3 regions of the Ralstonia psammae genome follow, and region 2 is predicted to be linked to each of the others. Evidence: predicted binding sites of a transcription regulator. Region 2 holds the regulator's gene; each other region holds the start of a gene.
The links. The regulator LexA, encoded in region 2, represses DNA repair genes until DNA is damaged. The targets are predictions, from matches to a motif close to ACTGTATNNNNATACAGT.
Positions count from the first base shown of each region.

Region 1: recA (recombinase RecA) is a predicted target of LexA. The motif match lies at 3,501-3,518, and genes of this name have one in related genera.
Region 3: R2N16_RS10905 (CppA family protein) is a predicted target of LexA. The motif match lies at 5,012-5,029, and genes of this name have one in related genera.

Region 1 is NZ_CATZBU010000001.1:243,021-250,598, forward strand. Features, by position in the region: gene sucC (ADP-forming succinate--CoA ligase subunit beta) at 1-733, opposite strand, end outside; gene R2N16_RS01190 (DUF2889 domain-containing protein) at 800-1,426, opposite strand; gene recX (recombination regulator RecX) at 1,712-2,191, opposite strand; gene recA (recombinase RecA) at 2,288-3,346, opposite strand; gene R2N16_RS01205 (response regulator) at 3,613-4,323, shown strand; gene R2N16_RS01210 (sensor histidine kinase) at 4,316-5,884, shown strand; gene R2N16_RS01215 (DUF4212 domain-containing protein) at 5,881-6,192, shown strand; gene R2N16_RS01220 (3'-5' exonuclease) at 6,204-6,854, opposite strand; gene R2N16_RS01225 (DUF294 nucleotidyltransferase-like domain-containing protein) at 6,871-7,578, opposite strand, start outside.
Region 2 is NZ_CATZBU010000002.1:150,767-158,344, forward strand. Features, by position in the region: gene R2N16_RS04350 (replicative DNA helicase) at 109-1,497, opposite strand; gene rplI (50S ribosomal protein L9) at 1,639-2,091, opposite strand; gene rpsR (30S ribosomal protein S18) at 2,116-2,394, opposite strand; gene priB (primosomal replication protein N) at 2,407-2,733, opposite strand; gene rpsF (30S ribosomal protein S6) at 2,775-3,143, opposite strand; gene R2N16_RS04375 (asparaginase) at 3,237-4,229, opposite strand; gene R2N16_RS04380 (ferredoxin--NADP reductase) at 4,369-5,145, opposite strand; gene lexA (transcriptional repressor LexA) at 5,399-6,049, shown strand; gene R2N16_RS04390 (hypothetical protein) at 6,170-6,355, shown strand; gene R2N16_RS04395 (cupin domain-containing protein) at 6,701-7,012, opposite strand; gene R2N16_RS04400 (dipeptidase) at 7,029-7,578, opposite strand, start outside.
Region 3 is NZ_CATZBU010000004.1:282,318-289,895, forward strand. Features, by position in the region: gene R2N16_RS10885 (MFS transporter) at 546-1,787, shown strand; gene R2N16_RS10890 (hypothetical protein) at 1,862-2,917, opposite strand; gene R2N16_RS10895 (LysE family translocator) at 3,125-3,751, opposite strand; gene R2N16_RS10900 (LysR family transcriptional regulator) at 3,853-4,719, shown strand; gene R2N16_RS10905 (CppA family protein) at 4,732-5,004, opposite strand; gene R2N16_RS10910 (ABC transporter ATP-binding protein/permease) at 5,319-7,076, shown strand.

The DNA.
Region 1 (7,578 bases), on a different contig from region 2:
CTTCGATTTCGTTGGCGTCTTCTTCATCCAGATCGCGGTAGGCGACGATTTCCGGGTGACGGAACAGCGCGTTCGAGTCGAAGTTGAACTTGGCGTCCAGTGCGATGACCTTGCCGTCGCCGGTCAGGATCAGCGGGTTGATTTCAGCTTGCGAAGCGTCGGTTTCCCAGAATGCCTTATACAGGCCTTGCAGGGCTTGGCGAGCTTGCGGCACGCTCGCGTCGGGCACGCCGATCTTGCGGGCGATGTCGTCAGCCTGAGCGTCTTGCAGACCGGCTTGCGGATCGATCAGCAGCGTATGGATCTTTTCCGGGTGCGATTCAGCGACTTCTTCGATGTCCATGCCGCCTTCGCTCGAGGCCATCAGCGCGACCTGCTGCGACACACGGTCCACCACCAGCGAAACGTACAGTTCCTTCTTGATGTCCGCGCCTTCTTCGATCAGCAGGCGGTTGACCTTCTTGCCTTCCGGACCGGTCTGGTGCGTCACCAGCGTCATGCCCAGGATGCTGCTGGCGTAGGTCTTGACCTCGTCCATGCTCTTGGCAACCTTCACGCCGCCGCCTTTGCCACGGCCACCCGCATGAATCTGTGCCTTCACGACCCACACCGGGCCGCCCAGGGTTTCAGCAGCCTTGATGGCCTCGTCGACAGAGAAGGCCGGAATGCCGCGCGGAACCGGCACATTGTATTTGCGCAGGATTTCCTTGCCTTGGTACTCATGGATATTCATGCGTGTTTCCTTTGCTAGGCAGAGTGAGTGTGATGAGTGTTGAAAACGCGAGCAGCACGGTGCCCTTCAGGACGAGGGCTCAGGCGACAGCTCGGTGGGTGGCGGTTGGATCTTGGCTTCGGGCTGGTATGCAAACCAGCGCGGGTAATGCTTGCGGACCACCTCGCCCTCGAAATGCAGGGCATGGCAGCCGTGGAGTTGGTACGGCGGCTTTTCGCCGGGCTCGACAGGCCGGAGGTCGTTGGAGTTATCGCGCACCGGGAAGACATCGCCCGCGAAGGCCTGGATGGCGGCAGTCGGCAGTACACCACACAGTTCGGTCAGGTGCGTACAACCTGCCACGCCGCCGAGTCTCTCACGCGAGGCCTTTCGAAAACCCTTCATCAGGTTCAGGCCGATGAGCTTGCGGTAGGCCGGGCCAATCGTGTCGCAGTGTGTGGGGTACGGCACCCAGTCGGAACACGCTTCGGCATCCACGACGTTCATGCGGGTATCGATTGTCACGCGCAGCCACAGGTCATGCAGCGGCTGGCCTTCCGGGCGCACGCCGCCGCTGGCCAGGGGGATGTCACGTGGTTTGGTGTCGGTCAGGCGCGCTTCGATGTCCCACAGGCCGTCTTCCCGCAAATAGGCCTCCACCGTGATGGCACGGCGGTGGCGCATGACGCGCGGGACGGGAGCAGACAGAGGCATGGACCAGACGACTGATAGGACCGATGGAGGCGGCGCGCGCGGATCTCGCGCATCGCCCACGGGACATATGCAGCAGCGCATCAGCCGCCACACACGAACACTACCGTCCGGCTATTGAGATGAAGGACGGTACCAAAGACTTGAATTTTAACACGTCGTCACGCCCAGACTGGTCGCGTGCTGCAACGCAGTGTGAAAGCGGTTGCAACAACCGGGTAAGGTGCAACGGCCACGATCCGCACACAAGAGGATTGTCCGAGCGAATTGTTGCTAGATCGACGGCGTTCAGTCCGACTCGTCGCCATCTTCGAGCAGTTCATCGGCCCCCGCGATGATGCGCGACACCACCGACCGGGAGAATCCACGCGCCATCATGTATCGCACCTGCTTGGCCCGTTCGGCTAGATCGGCTGGTGGGCGGCCGAAGCGCTTTTCCCACAGAGCCTTGGCGCGCGCTGCTTCCGTGCTTTGCAGTTGCGCCTTGACCTCGCCCAGCGTCTCTGCGCCAAGCTGATGTGTTTTCAACTCCTGCATCAGGCGCGCCGTACCGTAGCGGCCCGCGCGGCGGTGCACCATGCTTTCGGCAAAACGCGTGTTGGAAAGCCAGTTTTCGCCTTCCAGCCAATCCAGCAGCGCATCGACCTCTTCGACGGATTCGGCGTGCGGCACCAACTTACGGCGCAACTCGACGCGACTGTGCTCGCGCCGAGACAGATAGCCCAGCGCACGTGCCTTCAGCGATAACGGTGGGCGTGGCAACGGCATACGGTTTCAGGCTCAAAAAGAAAACGCCCACCGTTGGGGGACGGCAGGCGTATGAAGCTCGATAGAGCCGTCGATCTGCGCCGACGGCCAACCCAATTACTCTTCTCCGACTTCCTCGGCCACTGCGACGGCGCCCATCGGCGTCACGCCCAGTGCTTCGCGGACCTTGTTCTCGATGTCGCGGGCGAGGTCAGGGTTCTCGCGCAGGTATTCGCGGCAGTTGTCGCGGCCTTGGCCGATGCGCTCGCCGCCGTAGCTGTACCAGGCGCCGGACTTCTCAACGATCTTGGCTTCCACGCCAAGGTCGATGATTTCGCCCTCGCGCGACACGCCCTGGCCGTAAAGGATGTCGAAGATGGCTTCGCGGAACGGCGGCGCCACCTTGTTCTTGACGACCTTGACCTTGGTCTCGTTGCCGACCACGTCGTCGCCCTTCTTGATCGAGCCGATGCGGCGGATGTCCAGACGCACCGAAGCGTAGAACTTGAGTGCGTTACCACCCGTGGTCGTTTCCGGCGAGCCAAACATCACGCCGATCTTCATGCGGATCTGGTTGATGAAGATGACCATGCAATTGGTCTTCTTGATGGTGCCGGTCAGCTTGCGCAGTGCTTGGCTCATCAGACGGGCCTGCAGGCCGGGCAGTGCGTCGCCCATTTCGCCTTCAATTTCAGCCTTTGGCACCAGGGCAGCCACCGAATCGATGACGATCAGGTCAACCGAGCCCGAGCGCACCAGCGCGTCCGCAATTTCTAGAGCTTGTTCACCCGTGTCCGGCTGGGAAATCAGCAGGTCCGGCACGCTCACACCAATCTTGTCGGCATAAGTGACGTCAAGCGCATGTTCAGCATCAATGAAGGCGCAAGTGCCGCCCAGCTTCTGCATCTCGGCAACCACCTGCAGTGTCAGGGTAGTTTTACCCGATGATTCCGGACCGTAAATTTCCACCACGCGGCCACGCGGCAAGCCACCAACGCCCAGCGCCACGTCCAACCCCAACGAACCTGTCGACACGACTTGGACCGGCTCGACCTCGGCGTCGCCCATCTTCATGATGGAGCCTTTGCCGAACTGCTTTTCGATCTGCGCGAGCGCGGCAGCCAGCGCCTTCTGCTTTTCTGCGCTCATTGCGGCTGCCTTCTTACCGTCTTCCATGGTCGTCCTTCGTGCAAATTGGTGTATAAATGGGCCGCAAGGGCTTGCGATTCCAGCGGTTGCCTGCAATAACGGGCCGCAGCGTGATTGCCCCCGACACGACCCATTTCATGACTTTAGCGCCGCCAAGACTACAGCACCGCGAATTCGGAGTACTGTATAAAAAACCAGTGGTTTTGACAAGTCTCCAGAACACATATCGCGCGAAAACAATGTAGCGGGCGGGATGGGCAAGACATCTTGCCCGGCATCGCGGGGAGACACGCATGCGCATTCTGATTGCCGAAGACGACGCCACGCTGGCTGACGGGCTTACTCGCTCGCTACGCCAGGCGGGTTATGCCGTCGACCAAGCCTCCGATGGGGCGACTGCCGACGCGGCGCTGTCCGCGCAAACGGCCCAAACCTATGACCTGCTGATTCTCGACGTGGGCCTGCCGCGCATGTCCGGGCTGGAGGTCCTCAAGCGCCTGCGCTCGCGCGGGGCCATGCTGCCGGTACTGATCCTGACCGCTGCCGACAGCGTGGAAGAACGCGTCAAGGGCCTGGACCTTGGCGCCGACGATTACATGGCCAAACCGTTCGCGCTGTCCGAGCTGGAAGCACGCGTGCGCGCGCTGGTGCGCCGCGGCACAGGCGGTGGCGCCACGCTCGTCCGCCATGGGCCGCTGGCGTTCGATCAGGTCGGGCGCATTGCCTATATCCATGAACAGGTGGTGGAACTGTCGGCACGCGAGATCGGGCTGCTGGAGATTCTGCTGGCGCGCGTCGGCCGCCTAGTGTCGAAAGAGCAACTGGTCGACCACCTGTGCGGCTGGGGCGAAGAAGTCAGCAACAACGCCATCGAGGTCTACATCCACCGGCTGCGCAAGAAGATCGAGGTGGAAGGCATTCGCATCGCTACCGTGCGCGGGCTGGGCTATTGCCTGGAACGCATGGCCACCCCGACGACAACCGCGACGGCTGCCCATGGGTGATCGGTTGGCCTGGCCGTGGCGTCGGCATCGCGCGTCGCTGCGCGACCGTGACGACACGACTCCCGGGACTGATGGCCGCGATGACGGCGGCGATCTCACCGACACCCTCCCCCACCTCGAAGACGACGCCACGCGGCCCGTCGCCCGCTCCCTCTTCGGCGAAATTCTCGACTGGATGCTTGCGCCGCTGCTGTTGCTCTGGCCGATGAGCATTGCGGTGACGTATCTGGTGGCCAAGTCGATTGCGAATGCGCCATACGACCGCGCGCTGGAATCGAGCGCGATCGTGCTCAGCCAGCAACTGCGCGAGGTGAACGGACGTGTGACGCTGCAACTGCCGATCTCGGCGCGCGAAATCTTGCGCGCGGACGAAACCGACAACATTTACTACCAGGTGCTCGGCACCAACGGCGAGTTTGTTTCCGGTGACCGCGACCTCCCGCTGCCGCCCGAAGAAGACGCCAACGCTGGTGGCCTCGTGCAACTGCGCGACGACCACATCCACGGCGCAGAGATTCGCGTTGCGTACACGTTCGTGCAGCGGCCAGGCTCTGGCGACAAGCCCGCGCTGGTGCAAGTGGCGGAAACGCTTGACAAGCGCGCGCAACTGGCGAACGAAATCATCAAGGGCGTGATCCTGCCGCAGTTCGTGATCCTGCCGCTGGCGGTGATCCTGGTGTGGTTCGGACTGACGCGTGGGCTGGCTCCGCTCAATGCGATTCAGGAGCGCATCCGCGCACGCAATCCGGGCGACACCAGCCCCATCGACGAAGGCGCCGCGCCGCAGGAACTGACGCCGCTGGTGGCATCGTTCAACGATCTGCTCGGGCGGCTGGAGCAATCGGTGCACACGCAGAAGCGCTTCATTGCGGACGCCGCGCATCAGATGAAGACGCCGCTGGCCGGCCTGCGCATGCAGGCAGAGTTGGCACAGCGCGAACAATCGCCCGACGAACTGCGCCGCACGCTCGCGCATATCGCCGACAGTTCGGATCGCACCGCGCACCTTGTCAAACAGTTGCTCTCGCTGGCGCGCATGGAAAACATGGGGGCCACCGACGGTCTGGTGCCGCTGGATATCTGTGCGCTGTCACGCCAGGTGGTGGCCGAGTGGCTGCCCAAGGCGTGGGCCAAGCAGATCGATCTCGGCTTTGAGGAGCCTGGGCCGCCGGTCACGATTTCGGGCAACGCGACGATGCTCGCCGAGATGCTCAATAACCTGCTCGACAACGCGATCCGCTACACACCCGACGGTGGACATGTCACCGTGCGCGTGACCACCGCGCCGTTCGAGCCGTTCGTCTTCATCGACGTAGACGACACTGGCCCAGGCATCCCCGTGGCCGAACGCGAGCGCGTGATGCAGCGCTTCTACCGCATTCTCGGGACACAGGCCGAGGGCAGTGGGCTGGGCCTGGCCATCGTGCGCGAAATCGTGCAGCAGCACGGCGGTGACATCGAGGTGCTCGACAACGTGTATCAGGCATCGCCGCGACTGGCGGGTGCGCGCTTTCGCATCACGCTGCACCGCTGCTCGCCGGGCGAGGAATCCAACGCATGAGCATCACGCCCGGAACCCCGGCGCGCCGCCGGTGGATCGCCAACATGCGCTGGATCGCGGCGTTGCTGGGAGTGTGGTTTGTCGTGACGTTCGTGATCGCGTTCTTTGCGCGCGACCTGTCGATGCACCTCTTCAACTCAGACTGGACCTTCGCCTACTGGGTCGGTGCGCAGGGGGCGCCCATCGTCTATGTGCTGATTACAGTGCTGTATGCATGGCGGACCAACCGCGTGGCGGATGCGGCCGCGCAACACGACGAAACCGCGCAGCGCGACGCATCGGAATCCTCCTCCCCGCCGTCCATCTGAAGCCCTGCGCGTTACGCACCGCCCAGATGACGCAGCTTCAAGAAGGCCAATGCGGCCATCACCGCGTCGTTAAGCGCGTCGTGCGCGTCCCAGGTCGGCAAATCCAGCTCCTTCATAACAGTGGCGAAGCGCAGGTCCAGATCGGGGTCACCCTGCTGCCGATACGGCGGCAGCTGCCGGAACTGATAGTCGTAATACAAGGCCGAGACTTCAATCTTGGGCTGGGGCAGACCGATGCCAAGCATGGGCACCACGATCCGATTGAGCATGGCCACATCGAACTCAAGGTAGTAACCCACCAGTGGCCTGCTGCCGATGAAGTGCAGCAGCGCGTGGACAGCCTGCTCGATCGGTACACCGCTGTCCAGGTCGCGATTGCGCAGGCGATGCACGCGGATGCTCTCTGCGCGCATCTCCCCTCGCGGCCTGATCAGCAACTCCAGGCGTTGACTGGTCAGAATGCGATTGCCGGCAATATGGACGGCTCCGATGGAGACAATCTCGTCGGTGCGCACGTTCAGGCCGGTGGTCTCGCAATCCAGCGCGACCCACTCGTCTGGTGGCGGCGGCTCGAACAGAAAGCCGAACGCCGGATCGCGCAACCTGCGCAGCAGGCGCCGCCTTTGCAGTGCCTGCAGCCAGTCGAAGAGCCGTCCGCTCATGGCCGCCCGCCCATGTTCACATCCACTCGGTACGCCAGCGCTGCCGCAGCAGCGCCTTGAACCGTTTGACCGTGCTCAGCGCATCCTTAAGCAGGTCACGTTCGAGCGACGACAGGCGCGACAGATGCACGTCGCACGACACCGGTTGGCGCGCATCGATCTCCGCCAGTCCGGCCTTGAGCCGCAACGTCATCAGAAAGTGCAGGCTCTCGCTCAACTCGGCGGCCATGTGCGCATCGAGCGCCTGAGCGCGTACCAGTGCATCCAGGCGCGGCACGGTGCCGGTCTCGTCGAGTACGTGGTGGGCGAGCGCCAGGCTGCGCACCCCGTGGACAATCGGGAAGATGCCCTCCTTCTTCACGTCGAGCACCGGGTCGGGATCGCTAAAGCCGAGCAAACGATCGCGCCAGCCCGGCGTGGCACTGAAGGCTTCAACGGCCGCAGCAAAACGGCCAAGTGCGGCGTCATTGTCGAGCGTCAGTTCCAGCAACGTCCGCCGCAGTTGCTTGAGCAAGGTGGCATCGCCGCATACCGCATGCGCATCGAAGAAGATTGCCAGATGCATCAAGCCCTCGGGGCTCGGCAGGATCAGCCATTCGCGAATGCGCCGCGCGAAGTCGCCTGCGTTCATGCACCACTCGGGCCGGCTGAGCATGACGCCGCCGGGGCAAGGTGGATAACCGAATGTGGCCAGCGCATCGGAGAAGCGGGTGACGATGCGTTG
Region 2 (7,578 bases):
AACGCCGGACGGGATCACCGCCGGCGCTGTCATTAAAACGCAATATTTTACCGGAACCGGCCTCGCGACATGCGTGGCACGTTGTGGCGGGCCGACACGTATTGCGTGTTACGTGTCGTTGTCAAAGAAGGCATTGCCCCCGGTGAAGTTATCAAACTTCGTGTATTCACCCAGGAACGTAAGACGAACAGTGCCAATCGGGCCGTTACGCTGCTTACCGATGATGATTTCAGCGGTACCCTTGTCCGGGGAATCGGGGTTGTAGACCTGATCACGATAGATGAACAGGATGACGTCGGCATCCTGTTCGATAGCGCCGGATTCGCGCAAGTCCGACATCACCGGACGCTTGTTCGGCCGCTGTTCAAGGCTTCGGTTCAACTGCGACAGCGCGATCACGGGGCAGTTGAGTTCCTTCGCCAGGCCCTTGAGCGAGCGCGAGATTTCCGAAATTTCGGTCGCGCGGTTCTCACCGCCGCCCGAGCCCGACATCAGCTGCAGGTAATCGATGACGATCAGGCCGAGCTGCCCGCACTGCCGTGCAAGCCGGCGAGAACGCGCACGCAATTCCATCGGATTCAACGCGGGCGTCTCGTCAATGAAGAGCTGCGCGTCGTTCATCTTCTGGATGGCATGCGTCAGACGCGGCCAATCCTCATCGAGCAAGCGACCGGTACGCAGGCGGTGCTGGTCCAATCGACCGACCGAGCCCAACATACGCATGGCGAGCTGCGTGCCTGCCATTTCCATCGAGAACACGGCGACCGGCAGGCCTTGCTCCACCGCAACGTGTTCGCCGATGTTCAGCGAGAACGCCGTCTTACCCATCGAAGGGCGACCCGCCACGATGATCAGATCGCCGCCCTGCATACCGCTGGTCATGCGGTCGAGATCAACGAAGCCCGTTGGCACACCTGTGATGTCGCTCTGGTTATCGCGGTGGTACAGCTCGTCGATGCGCTCGACCACCTGCGTGAGCAGCGGTTGGATTTCCAGGAAGCCCTTCTGCCCGCGCGAACCCTCTTCGGCAATCGCGAACACCTTGGATTCGGCCTCGTCCAGCAACTGACGCACGTCGCGCCCTTGCGGGTTGAAGGCACCGGCCGAAATCTCGTCTGCGATCGTCACGAGTTGGCGCAGCACGCCGCGATCGCGAACGATTTCCGCATAACGCCGGATGTTCGCGGCGCTCGGCGTGTTCTGCGCCAGCGCGTTCAGGTAGGCCAGCCCCCCCACCTCTTCCGCCTTGCCAGCGGCCTGCAACTGCTCGTACACCGTGATCACGTCAGCCGGCTTGGCCTGCGAGATCAGTTTGCCGATATTGTGGAAGATCAGCCGGTGGTCGTAGCGGTAGAAATCGTGCTCGTTGATGAAATCGGCAATGCGATCCCAAGCGGCGTTATCCAGCAGCAACCCGCCGAGCACCGACTGTTCGGCCTCGATGGAATGCGGGGGCACCTTGAGGGAATCGAGCTGGGGATCGGAGGGCGCGTTCATGGCGGGATTATAACGGCGCTGCTCAGTCTTCAATCTGAACCCCTGATACAAAGGACAACAAAAAAGGCAGAGACTTTCGTCCCTGCCTTCTTGACTCGCGCCAGCCGGCTATCCGGGTGTCGCGAGGTGCTGCGTACGGTCTTAGACGGTCTCGCCTTGCACCGACACGTTCACGTCAACTGCCACATCAGTGTGCAGCGACACGACAACCGCGTGGTCGCCCGTGGTCTTCAGCGGGCCGTTCGGCAGACGCACTTGCGCCTTCTCAACCTTGAAGCCTTGTGCAACCAGTGCGTCGGCGATGTCGTGGTTGGTGACGGAGCCGAACAGACGGCCATCCACACCAGCCTTCTGCGACAGTTGCAGCGTCAGGCCGTTCAGCTTCTCGCCTTCGGCTTGTGCCGCAGCCAGCTTTTCAGCGGCCAGCTTTTCCAGCTCAGCGCGGCGGGCTTCGAATTCCTTGATGGCGGAATCCGTAGCGCGGCGGGCTTGCTTGTTCGGGATCAGGAAGTTACGAGCGTAACCGTCCTTCACGCGCACCACGTCGCCCAGGTTGCCCAGGTTGACGACCTTCTCGAGCAGAATAATTTGCATTGTGAGTTCTCCTTATCCCGCTGATTAGTGCTTGTGCTGATCGGTGTACGGCATCAGCGCGAGGAAACGTGCACGCTTGATGGCCGTGTCCAGCTGGCGCTGATAGATCGCGCGCGTGCCGGTCAGGCGGGCCGGGGTGATCTTGCCGTTCTCGCCGATGAAATCCTTGAGCGTGTCCAGATCCTTGTAGTCGATCTGCTCGACGCCAGCCACGGTGAAGCGGCAGAACTTCTTACGCTTGAACAACGGGTTTTGCTGCTGGAAGCGCTTCTTGTTCTTCGCGTCGCGCTGCTTCTTGTTCATGAATGCCATGATTCAATCCTTTACGAATACGTTACATCCGGAGATGTGAAAGACCAGTGCCTTACTACTGCGGTGCTTGCGAGCCAGGAATCCAACGCAATCCAGGACAGTGCCCGGAGCGATGCGATCCAGAACGGAAGCCATCTTGCCGGCTGCCAGTGCTTCCATCGAGAACTCGATTTGTCGCACTGTCTGCGCTTCGACCGCCTGCCCGCTGTATGTCAGCAGACAATTGACGATCGGCACGCCGGCTGGGGTGTATCGCATCACCTCGCGCTCGACCAGAGTGGCGACGAGCTGCAGGCGGTTGATGGCGTTGTTCCCGAGGGTTTCGTTCATGCTGGTGATGCGCGATCAGGCTTGCGCAGCACCGCGCGGCATCAGGCGGCCTGTTCGGTCTGAGCGGCGGCCTTCTTGGCCTCTTCGCGTGCGACTTCCTTCATCATCGGCGACGGCGCCGTTTCAGCCTTCTTGGTCTGAACGATGAGGTGACGCAGCACGGCGTCGTTGAACTTGAACGCGTGCTCGAGCTCAGCCAGGGTGTCCTTGCCGCACTCGATGTTCAGGCACACGTAGTGAGCCTTCGCGAGCTTCTGGATCATGTAGGCCAGTTGACGACGGCCCCAGTCCTCGACGCGGTGCACTTGGCCGCCTTGCGTGGTGACCGTGCTCTTGTAGCGCTCGATCATCGCGGGCACTTGCTCGCTCTGGTCCGGATGGACGATGAATACGATTTCGTAATGACGCATTGACGCTCCTTGTGGATTAAGCCGCCCGGGCGTCACACTCCGGTGCAGCAAGGTTGGTTAGCCTGCCATTATACGCAGGCTCTGACGATTTTTTCAATATCGATCAATGACTTGCTGCAGAGAGGCAACTTCTGCCTGGGCGCGCCCCGAGGCCAGAAGCAACGTCAGCAGCACACGCGCTTTATATGGGTTCAGCGTGCCGCTCGACGCCCAGCCCTCTGCGCCAGCCTGCGCGGGCACCACGCCAGCGCCGGTACGCGTGGAACGCAGTACGAAAACGCCCTGTTGACTCGCCCGGGTCAGTGCCGCTTCCAGATTGGTGTGGATGGAGCCCGCGCCGGTTGCGGCAATCACCAGCCCCTTCACGCCAGCAGCAACCAGCGCATCGACCATGCGCGCGTCAGGCTGCGCATAGCTCGATACGACCTCAACCCATGGCCACGTGCCCGCTGGCGGCATCGGCAGCACATCCGCTGCGGCCAAACGCGGCGCCGCGCGCTGAAACTGCACTTGCGCATCGAGCACGAAACCCAGCGGCCCCATATCCGGGGAGACAAACGCCTCGACCGCGTAAGTGTGGCCCTTCTGCACATCGCGCGCGGCATGCACGCGCTGGTTGAGCGCTACCAGCACACCACGCCCGCGCGCAGAGGGACTGGCCGCCAGCCGTACCGCGTTCAGCAAATTCAGCGGGCCATCCGCCGAGAGCGACGTCGACGGCCGCATCGCCGCCGTCATGACGATCGGCGTATCAGTCTGCTGCGTCAGGTGCAGCAGCATCGCGGTTTCTTCCAGCGTGTCGGTGCCATGCGTGATGACCACCCCGTCCACACGCTCGACGTCGATCCAGTGACGGATGCGCGCTACCAGCTTCTCCCATACGTCGAACGTCAGGTCCTTGCTGTCGATCTGTGCAACCTGCTCGGCGCGCACGTTGGCGAGGCGCTCCAAACCGAGCTTGCTGGCAGCGAGCAGTTGATCGATGGGGACGGCGCCAGCGCGATAGCGCGCGGCGGAGCCCGCGTCGTCAGCGGAGCCGGCGATTGTGCCGCCGGTGGCGAGGATGGCGATGGTAGGCAAAGACATCGTTGCAGACATGCGTGGTGGGCAAGGCGCGCATTGTATCCGCCCGCCCCGCCTTTGCCGACGCGGGATTGCCCTGGGCCGCCCGGCAAAAACAAAACGCCGGCACACAGGCCGGCGTTTGCAGCAGAAACAGTGCAGATTACTTTTCGACGAAGGCGCGCTCGATCACGTAGTCACCGGCTTCGCCCATGCGCGGCGAGATCTTGAAGCCCCGGGCATCGAGCAGCTTGCACGTGTCTTCCAGCATGGCCGGGCTGCCGCAGATCATGGCACGATCAACAGCCGGGTCCATCGGAGGCAGACCGATGTCGGCAGACAGCTTGCCGTTGTCGACGAGGTCAGTCAGGCGACCCATATTGCGGAACGGCTCGCGCGTGACGGTCGGATAGTAGATCAGCTTCTCGCGCACCTGGTCGCCGAAGAACTCGTTATTCGGCAGCTCGCTGGTGATGAAATCGGCATAGGCCAACTCGCTCACCTGGCGCACGCCGTGCAGCAGCACGACTTTCTCGAAGCGCTCGTAGGTATCCGGGTCCTGGATGATGCTCATGAACGGCGCGAGGCCGGTGCCGGTACCAAACAGATAGAGGTTCTTGCCGGGCAGCAGGTCATCCAGCACGAGCGTGCCGACCGGCTTCTTGCTCACCAGCAGCTTGTCGCCCACCTTCAGATGTTGCAGGCGCGACGTCAGCGGACCGTTCTGCACCTTGATGCTGAAGAACTCGAGGTGCTCTTCGTAGTTCGGGCTGGCGATGCTGTAGGCGCGCATCAGCGGCTTGCCCTCGACCTCCAGTCCGATCATGACGAAGTGGCCGTTATGGAAACGCAGCGCCTGGTCGCGTGTGGTCTTGAAGCTGAACAGCGAGTCGTTCCAGTGATGGACGCTCAGAACGGTCTCTTGATTGAAAGCGGACATGGTGACGTTCGGGCCGGCCCAACGAGGCTCCATCGGGCTATGTGGCGATGCAAAAATCGGTCAAGGCCTTGATTTTATGCGATTCCCTGCGGCCGCGCCTGCATGGATTGCGCATAAGCTTCTAACCAGTCGCATGGGTTTTGACGCCGGTCATACGGACCGGGCGCTCGCGCAACAGATCACAACAAAATCACTTGCGCTTCCCGCGTCACTGTATAAAATCACAGCACCTGTTCAAATATACAGTACGCCAATGGCCACCCTCACCCCCCGTCAACAGCAGATTTACGACCTGATCCGCCAGACGATCCAACGCACGGGCTTCCCGCCAACGCGCGCCGAGATTGCCGCTGAGTTCGGGTTCTCGTCGCCCAACGCGGCCGAGGAACACCTGCGCGCGCTGGCACGCAAGGGCGTGATCGAACTGACGCCGGGCGCCTCGCGTGGCATTCGGCTGCGGGCGGCAGGCGACACGGCGCAGCACCAGTTCTCGCTGCCGTCGATGGGGTTGATGCAATTGACGTTGCCGCTGGTGGGCCGCGTGGCTGCCGGTAGTCCGATCCTGGCTGCAGAGCACATCGATCGCCAGTATCAGGTTGATCCGTCGCTATTTTCTGCGCAGCCCGATTTTCTGCTGAAGGTGCGCGGCATGAGCATGCGCGACGCCGGCATTCTGGATGGCGATCTGCTGGCCGTGCAGCGCGCTGCCGAAGCCACCAACGGCAAGATCGTCGTGGCTCGACTGGGCGACGACGTCACGGTCAAGCGCTTCCAGCGCAAGGGCCGCCATATCGAACTGATTGCCGAGAACCCTGATTTTGAACCGATCCACGTGGATCTGGATCGCGATGAGTTTCACCTGGAGGGCTTGGCCGTCGGTCTGATCCGGCCTGCTGCTCCGTAAGTTCTCTGGCGCATTTCAGCGCCAAATCTTTGCTGTTTGATCCAACCTGGAGGTGAGCCATCGGCTCGCCAGGGCGGAGTCTTGCCTCTCGCTTTTCCACCCGAACTCACGAGGTCTGCCATGCGACTCGGATCGATGTCTTCCCGCCGCCGCCCGGTACAGCCGGTGCCCTTCCGCCAAACCCAGGGCGTGCGTATCTATCAGGGGGAGCAGCGCCGCACGATGGTCGGCAGCATGGCCGCCATCTGCCGCATGCTGGATGCGATTCCGGCCGCCTCACGTACCGCTGGCGCCGAAAGCTGCTGAGGGGACGAAAGGCGATGAAGGGCTGTGAATCGCGCTGCCGCGGCCGATCAGGGCATACCCCAATGCTGCCGCCGCAACTGATTTCATACACTTGCCGTGCCCTGAGGACAGGGCTTTCTTCAACTGATTTTCGGCCCGCCGTTTGAGCGGGCTGTTTTTTTGTGCTCGCAAGTTGCTGCAGCGGCACATTCGACGATGTTCCGTCCGCAAAACAGACGTTTACCCGGATTTTGTTTGGCGTAAGTGACAGTAGTATTGCCAGTGCCCTCAGGGGCAATGAGATCGCTGAATTCGAAGCCCGCACATTGCGGGCTTTTTTTTGCGCCGCAACCCACCTGCGAGCCGCTAAACGCTCCCCGCTTTCTCGACGACGAGAATGCGTGCCTCGCCGCGCGGATGCGCGACATGCTCGCAGCCGATACCGGCGAAGAAGATATCGCCTGGCTCCAGCGTCGCGACTTTCTCCTCGCCGGCTTCCCGATAGTGCATGTCGACCGTGCCGTCGAGCACCACGAACACCTCCTCGCCGTCGTTGACATGCCAGCGATAAGGCTGGTCAGTCCAATGCAGGCGCGTGGTAATACCGCTCATGTTGGCAATATCGAGCGCGCCCCAGGCACGCTCAGCGGTAAACGACTTGGCGCGGATGATGTTCATGGCGATCGTGCGGCGGTTACTGCATCGACTGCAGATTGCCAATGCGCACCAGCATCTCGGTGAACATCTGCATATCGAGATCGAGGTCCGGCACTTCCTTGTACTCGTTGGCGTTGTGCGCGGTGTACTTCTTGCCGGGCATGGCGGGGCCGAAGTTGATGGCGTTCGGCATCAGCTTGGCGGTCGTACTGCCGGCTGTCGGCACGGGCTTGGCATCGAGGCCAGTGGTGTCGCCGTAGATGTTAAGCAGCGTCGACAGCCACGCGCCCTTCGGATCGCGCGCCATCCAGTTGCCCTGGTCGTGGTTGATCTCGAGGGCGACATGGTTGGCGTTGGCCCATGCGTTGATCTTGCCGGCGATCTCACCGCGCAGCGCGTCGGGCGTTTTGCCGCGCGGCATGCGCACGTTGGCGGTCACCTCCACGCGGCCATTCTTGTCGCCGATCACGGTGGGCGAAATGGTGAGCGGGCCCATGAAGTCGTCCTTGTAGGCGAGACCCATGGTATTGCCGAGGTAGTCGGTGCCGTAGAGGTCGGTCAGATAGCGCACAGCGTGGGCGTAGGCG
Region 3 (7,578 bases), on a different contig from region 2:
GACGAAGCAGCAGACGACCCGGTCGTCGAGCAGGGCCTGATAGAAGAGGTCTCCCATCGCGCGGCAGAGCGTTCCCGTTAGCAGGATCATCATGGTTCTCCCCTCCGATGTTGGCCGATGTGCGGCATCGTCGATGCTGGTCATCGGTTCGTGTTGCGGACCTTTGTTGTGCGTGTGAAGTTGCCCACGCATCGGAGTCCGACAGGCCGTCGGCACTGGCGCCGCGCTGGCGCTTCCGGCGTCGTGCTGCAGTCCATGCTGGCGAGTATAGAAAGCGTCTCCTGAGCGGCCATGCTCCGAACGGAGTAGCCCTGCGCGCGAATATGGCTAACAGGTTAGCTGCCTGCCAGGGCAAGCTGGGCAAGGGTTTGTGGGAAGAGGGTAGGTGGTTTGGTGGAAACGGCGCCGCGCGGGCTGACGCTTTTGCCCCGACAGTAATTTGTCCGGTTTGCGCTAATCGTTGTCGAATTTGCGGTAACACGCCTGCACCGTTTAGGCGCAAGATTGAGCGCTTCCTCGCCTCGTTATCGTGACCTCAAACCATCATGCAAACCACCGCAAACGGCACGGCTGCTGCGTCGGCAACTTCCGCCGCGCAGGCCGACAAGACCGGCTTTGGCGTGATCGGCGCCATCAGCTTCGCGCACTTCCTCAACGACATGATGCAGTCGTTGATCCTGGCGATCTATCCGCTGCTCAAGGGCAACTTCCACCTCGATTTCTCGCAGATCGGGCTGATCACGCTCACGTACCAGATCACGGCGTCGCTGCTGCAGCCGATGGTCGGGCTGTATACCGACAAGCATCCGAAGCCATACTCGCTGTCGGTGGGCATGGGCTTCACGCTGGTGGGGCTGGTGCTGCTATCGGTGGCGCCCAACTTCGGCACGGTGCTGCTGGCGGCGGCGCTGGTGGGCACGGGCTCGTCGATCTTCCATCCGGAATCGTCGCGCGTGGCGCGTATGGCGTCGGGCGGCCGCCATGGGCTGGCGCAGTCGCTGTTCCAGGTGGGGGGCAATGTGGGCAGCGCGATGGGTCCGCTGCTCGCGGCAATCATCATCATGCCCTATGGGCAGCACAGCCTGGCCTGGTTCTCGATTGCGGCGCTGGTCGCCATTTTCGTGCTGTACCACGTGGGCGGCTGGTACAAGCGTGAACGTGCGGCGGGCCATGGCCGCAAGGCCGGTGGTCGCGCGCATGCCGCGATCAGGCTGTCGGGCAAGCAGGTGGCGTTTGCGATGACGCTGCTGGTCGTGCTGCTCTTCTCCAAGTACTTCTACCTGGCGAGCCTGAACAGCTATTACACGTTCTACCTGATCACCAAGTTCCACCTGTCGGCGCAGACGTCGCAGCTGTTCCTGTTCCTCTTCTTGTTCTCGGTGGCGGTGGGCACGATCGTGGGCGGGCCGATTGGTGATCGCGTGGGCCGCAAGGCGGTGATCTGGGTGTCGATCCTTGGGGTTGCGCCGTTTACGCTGCTGCTGCCGTACGCCAACCTGTTCTGGACGGCCGTGCTCACGGTGATCATCGGGCTGGTGCTGGCCTCGGCGTTCTCGGCCATCCTCGTGTATGCGCAGGAGCTGATTCCCGGCAAGGTCGGGATGGTGTCGGGCCTGTTCTTCGGTTTTGCGTTTGGGCTGGGCGGCATTGGCGCTGCGGTGCTCGGCAAGCTGGCCGATGCGACCGACATCTACAACGTCTATCATCTCTGCTCGTTCCTTCCGCTCATCGGCCTGCTGACGGTGTTTCTGCCGGATATCGAGCGCAAGCGCCAGCAGGCGGCGTAACTCGCCACGCACCGCATACAGATACAGCGCGGCGGACGTCTCCTCCCGGACGATCCGCCGCGTTGCTTTTGGCGTTACTTCTCGATGGCGTGGGTCTTGCCCGGCCACACGCCCGTCATCTCGATCTCGCGCCGGCCGGTCAGCCATTGGCCGAGCGGGCTGGGCCAGTTGAACGAGTAGTTGTCGCTGTTCACCACACCCTGGAACTTTACGTCGACCTGGATATTGGTGGCGTTGAGCGGGATGTTCGCGACCGTCTTGGAGATGCCGCCGCTGAGCGAGAACTCATCGCTGCGCGGGCCTTGCGGTGTGTTGTAGCGCAGCTTAATGTGCGTGACGTAGGTGCAGCCCGGCTTGTTGTTGAAGTAGATCTCGAAGCCGCCCAGGCGCGTGATCCAGTTCGGGATCAGCAGGTTGCCGTCGAACGACGCAAAGGTGTAGGCCACCGGAATGGGTGCCGGCGCCTGCGTGCCAGGCTCGAACGGCCACAGGTGCTGGTCGACGCTTTTGGTCTGGTTGACCGACACGAAAGACCCTTTGCCGGTGGCGCTGCCCAGCATGTCATGCACGGCCCCGGCCGAGCCGGTGATCGAGAACGATGAGTTGTTGTCCTGCGACCCCACGTTCAGCCCGCTGTTGGCCAGGATCACGCTGGTCACCACGCCGAAGCCCTGCGCGATGTTGCCGCCCGAACCCATGCTGACGGACTGCGCCTGCTCGGCCAGCCACTTGATCGTCTCGGGCCGCGTGAGCTGCGTCAGGTCGCTGATGTATGACTCCGAGGCAATGCCGAATTCCGATGCGATCGACCCGACCGAGGAGAACTCCCATTTCACTTCCACGCCCGCGTTGATCTTGGTGCCGCTTTCGGGATCGGTGGCCGAGCCATCGAGTTTCACGTTGCTCTCGGTGCGGTGGACGTTGTTGGTCGATAGCTTCCATTGGTTGGGTACGGTGCGCGTGTTGATCGCCACGCCCGGCGTTTCCGGCTTGACGGGCGTGAAGTCGCCGGTGTCGGGCGACACAAAACCGACGGCGCCGGGTTTGATGGCGGGGGCGAGTGTCCAGTTGCCCCAGTAAGCCGCGCGGCCGTTGCGGATCAGATCAGTGAAGGCGCGATTCCATTGCATGGTTGCACTCCAGGTACGAGGTTGTGCTGCGAGTCAGCGGGTTTGCGCGATGGCCTCCATCGCCACGTGGCGACGGGCAGGGCGCGAGGGGACTGTCTCAAACGGGATGGCGCCTGTTAATGCAGCAGAAGACCTGGGGCAGACGGCAGGGGCACAGGCATGGGCCGGCTGCGTTTTGAATGGAAGGGGAGGGCGGTGTGTGCGACATCACGCAAGCCGCGCGAGCCCCAGTGCCAATCCCAGCCCGATCAGGGTCACGCCGATCACGCGGTCCACTATGCGCTGCCGTGCCAGCAACGAACGTCGCAACGCACCTGAGGCAAACACCACCGCCACCAACGCAAACCATGCCGCATGCGCCGCCGACATGAACACGCCATAGCCGAACTGCACCGCCGGCGGCGTCCCTGGATGCACGACCTGCGTGTACGTGCTGACGACGAAAAGCGTCGTTTTTGGATTGAGCGCATTGGTGAGAAAGCCCACGCGCAGCGCGGCGCTGGCCGATAGCGTCGGGGTGCCGGCGCTCTCAGCGGATGTCTCGCCGATGGGCAACGCCTGGGCCGACAGCGTCTTCCAGCCAATCCATACCAGATACGCTGCGCCCACCAGCTTGATGCCATGCAGAAGCGCCGGCGCATGCGCAATCAGCAGCCCCACGCCGAACATCGTGTAGAGCACGTGCACCTGCACGCCCAGCGCAATGCCCAACGCGCATAGCACGCCGGCGCGCCGCCCATGCAGCAGGCTGTTGCGCGTGACCATGGCAAAGTCCGCGCCCGGGCTGATCACGGCCAGGACGGTGATGACGGCAACAGCAAGGAGTTCGGTCATGTCGGGCGCAATCGCAAAGTGAAGGTGCGCCGATTCTGGATGTGTCCGCCATCGCTGAAAATCGATTTATGATGCCGTTTTTTGGTGAGAAAAACTGACAGATGGCGCTGCCTCCGCTCAATACCCTGCGTGTGTTTGACGCTGCTGCACGGCATGGCAGCTTCGTGCGTGCGGCGCAGGAACTGCATGTGACGCACGGCGCTGTCAGCCGACAGATACGGCAGTTGGAAGCATCGTTAGGGGTGGATCTGTTCGAGCGGCGCAACCGGGCAGTCTTCCTGACACCGGCGGGCGAGCAGTTGCATGCGGCTGCTGCCGATGCGTTCGCAATTCTCACGGATAGCATCGACCGGATTGCCCGTCGGGCAACGTCCTCGGCGCTCGTGGTGTCATGCGAACCGACGCTGGCGATGCGTTGGTTGATCCCGCGGCTCTCGCGCTTTCAGGCGCGGCATCCTGCCATTCAGGTGCATCTGTTTGCGGCGGGTGGGCTAATCGATTTCGCACGCACCGGTGTTGACGTCGCATTGCGCCGCGATGACTTTGCATGGCCCGCGCACGTGCATGCGGTACCCATTTGCGACGAGTGGATCGGCCCGGTACACGCCCCGCAAGCGGATGTCGCCGTGCGCCGACGGCTGCTGCACACCGCCACGCGCCCCGATGCATGGCAGGCGTGGTGGCGGGCGAGCGGCACGGCGCGGCCGCGCGGACGGTTACCCGAGGCGCGCTATGAACATTTCTATCTAAGTTTGCAGGCGGCCCTGGCGGGACAGGGCACCGCTATCGCGTCAAGGCTGATGGCCGGTGACGACCTGAAAGACGGGCGGCTGATTGCGCCCGAAGGGTTCCGGCGTGACGGTTCGGGCTACTACCTGCTGGCCGATGCGCCTATTGCTCCGGACAGCCCGGCCGGTGCCTGGCTCGCCTGGCTGCGCGAAGAGACGGCCGCCACACTGGCGGATTAACCCAAGCCGGGCTTACGCCGCCGCATGCCCGCCGCCCAGGATGCCGCGAATGGTGGCCAGATATGCCTCGCCAACCGCCCGGTTGAGCGGTCGCGCCCGCGCTGTCGCCCGTTTGCGCGGTGGCGGCGTCAGGCCCAGCGTGCGGCAGACTTCCGACGCATACGGCCGCCCGCGCACGTCCATGCGCAACACGACTTCGTTCAGGGCCTGTTCACCCAGGCGCTCACGCAGCCAGAGCACCGTCTGGCGGTCGTACTCGTTTTCGATGCGGATCAGGTCGTCCATGGTGAGTGCTGTATAAATTTACAGTTACTGTGAATATATACAGTTGTTCACGGATTTCAAGGGCGATGTTGCGTCGAGTGACTTACTCCTGAGACCGGCGACGCCGTTCGTGAGAACCGCAGGCACGAATGACGGGATGAAACCGTGGCGGCCATCCTTTGAGAGAAGAGCCCCTCGCTTCCCGTATGGAGCGTATGGCCCCATCTTGCTCGCCTATAGTTCGGTAGTGATCTGGTGCCATCCCGCAACGTGACCGCGCCAGCATCAATGTGCTGAATATGGCATTTGATTCGTTCCGTTCTGGGAGTCGTGACATGGGCGGCGCCAATGATCAGAGACCGCACGGCGGCCTGGCGTCTGAGAGCACTATTGACACTTCCAGCCGTCGCCTGTGGACTCGATTCTGGGCTATCGCGAAGCCTTACTGGTTCTCTCAGGACAAATGGATGGCGACTGGCTTGCTTTTTCTTCTGATCGTGTTGCTGTTGGGGCAGACCGAAACCAATGTACTGTTCAATGAGCAATCCGGTGAATTTACATCGGCATTGGCGGCCAAGGATGCGGATCGTTTCTGGGCCTCCATCGTAAAATGCATTTATATTTTGATCGTGGCGGTGCCGATTTACGCATTTTACTATTTCATTAGAAACAAGTTGGGAATTCTCTGGCGGCGCTGGCTTACCAGTCATTACCTGGAGGGTTATTTCAAGGATCGGGTTTTTTACAAACTCAATTCAGATGCCGCGATAGACAATCCGGATCAACGGATGACAGAGGACATCAATACGTTTACGCAGCAGTCTCTCTATTTTTTGCTGGTGAGCATTGGTGCAATTCTGCAACTCATGGCGTTCAGCAGCGTCCTGTGGTCGATTTCCAGGTTGCTCGTCCTCTTTCTTGTGATCTACGCCATTGCGGGCACGTTGATATCGATCGTTTTCTTCGGGCGCGTCTTGATTGGGCTGAATTTCTATCAGTTAAAGCGCGAGGCGGATTTCCGCTTCAGCCTGATCAGGATTCGCGAGAATGCTGAATCCATTGCGTTCTATCGTGGTGAGGATCAGGAATATGTTCATGTGAAAGGGCGTTTTGAGCGTGTCTTCCATAACTTCAACAAGCTCATCAACTGGCAGCTGAAACTGAATTTTTTTCAGTATGGCTATGGCTTCCTGACCATCATGCTGCCCAGCGCCATTGTCGCTTCGCGCGTTCTTTCGGGGGAACTCGAAGTCGGTCGGGCCATCCAGGCTGCGGGCGCATTTGCGGCCATCCTGAGCGCCTTGGCCGTGATTGTTGACAACTTTGAAAGCCTGAGCCGATTTGTGGCGGGGCTCGATCGGCTGGACACATTCTCCATCTCCCTAACAGGGAGGCCGGCAGCACCCCCGAATGCGGAGGGCACGATAAAAGCCTTGCAGGACTCCCGCCTGGCGCTGGCCCATGTCACCTTGCAGACACCGAACCGTGAGAGGACGCTGGTCAAGGACTTGACCGTGTCGATCAACCCGGGAGAGGGGCTGCTCATTGTCGGTGTCAGCGGGGGCGGGAAGAGTTCTCTGATGCGCGCGATCGCGGGTTTGTGGAGTTGCGGCACGGGATGCATCGTGCGGCCCAAGCCAGACGAAATGATGTTTTTGCCGCAGCACCCTTACATGGCGATTGGCAGCCTGCGCAACCAACTGCTCTATCCGAACCACCAGGGTCAGCACGTCTCTGACGAGGAACTCCTTCGACTGTTGAAGAGGGTCAACCTGCCGAATATCGTCGGCAGATTTGGAGGGCTAGATGCGGAGCTGGACTGGGGGAAAGTGTTGTCCGTTGGGGAGCAGCAGCGCCTGGCAATCGCGCGTGTACTGCTCGCAAAGCCGCGCTATGCGATGCTGGATGAGGCAACCAGCGCCTTGGATATCGGCAACGAGGAAGGCCTTTACTTGCAACTGGCCGGCATGCCGATGACGCTTGTCAGCGTCAGCCATCGAGCCACACTCCTCAAATATCATCACCAAGTTCTGGAACTACCTGGGGACGGGAGATGGCACCTGCATCCGTCCAGGAACTACCGCTTCGACTGATCGTTCCGAGCCGGAGAATTGTGGATTCGCGCCCGCATCCGCGACACTTCCACGACGATCGCGCCCGTGCGGCGCTTTGATCGGCCATGAGGGGCCGCACATCCATCACTCATGGCGTACATCCGTTTGCTGATGACGCTGCACGGTGCCATGCGTACGCGGGATAGCGCTGGAATTCCGCCCCCTCCAGCGCAGAGCACGTTGCCACGCGCGCTGATCCTGCACGCCACCACCACGCTATCGCCTTGCCGCTGACAATTCCCCATGCATGGCTGACCGCTACCGTACAGACGCTTCCCTGTCAGGTGTGTCAACGTGGCGGCACCCTTGCGCGAAAGGCGACGGGCGCCCTCGCATAGCGGGTCTTCACAGACAAGCTTCGCATCGCGCCCGTTGTTCATGCAGGGGCGGCGTTTAAGGAGCGCATCATGAATAGCATCATCTGGCTTGTCGGTGCCGTGGTTATCGTTTTGTTCGTGCTGGGATACTTCGGATTGAGATA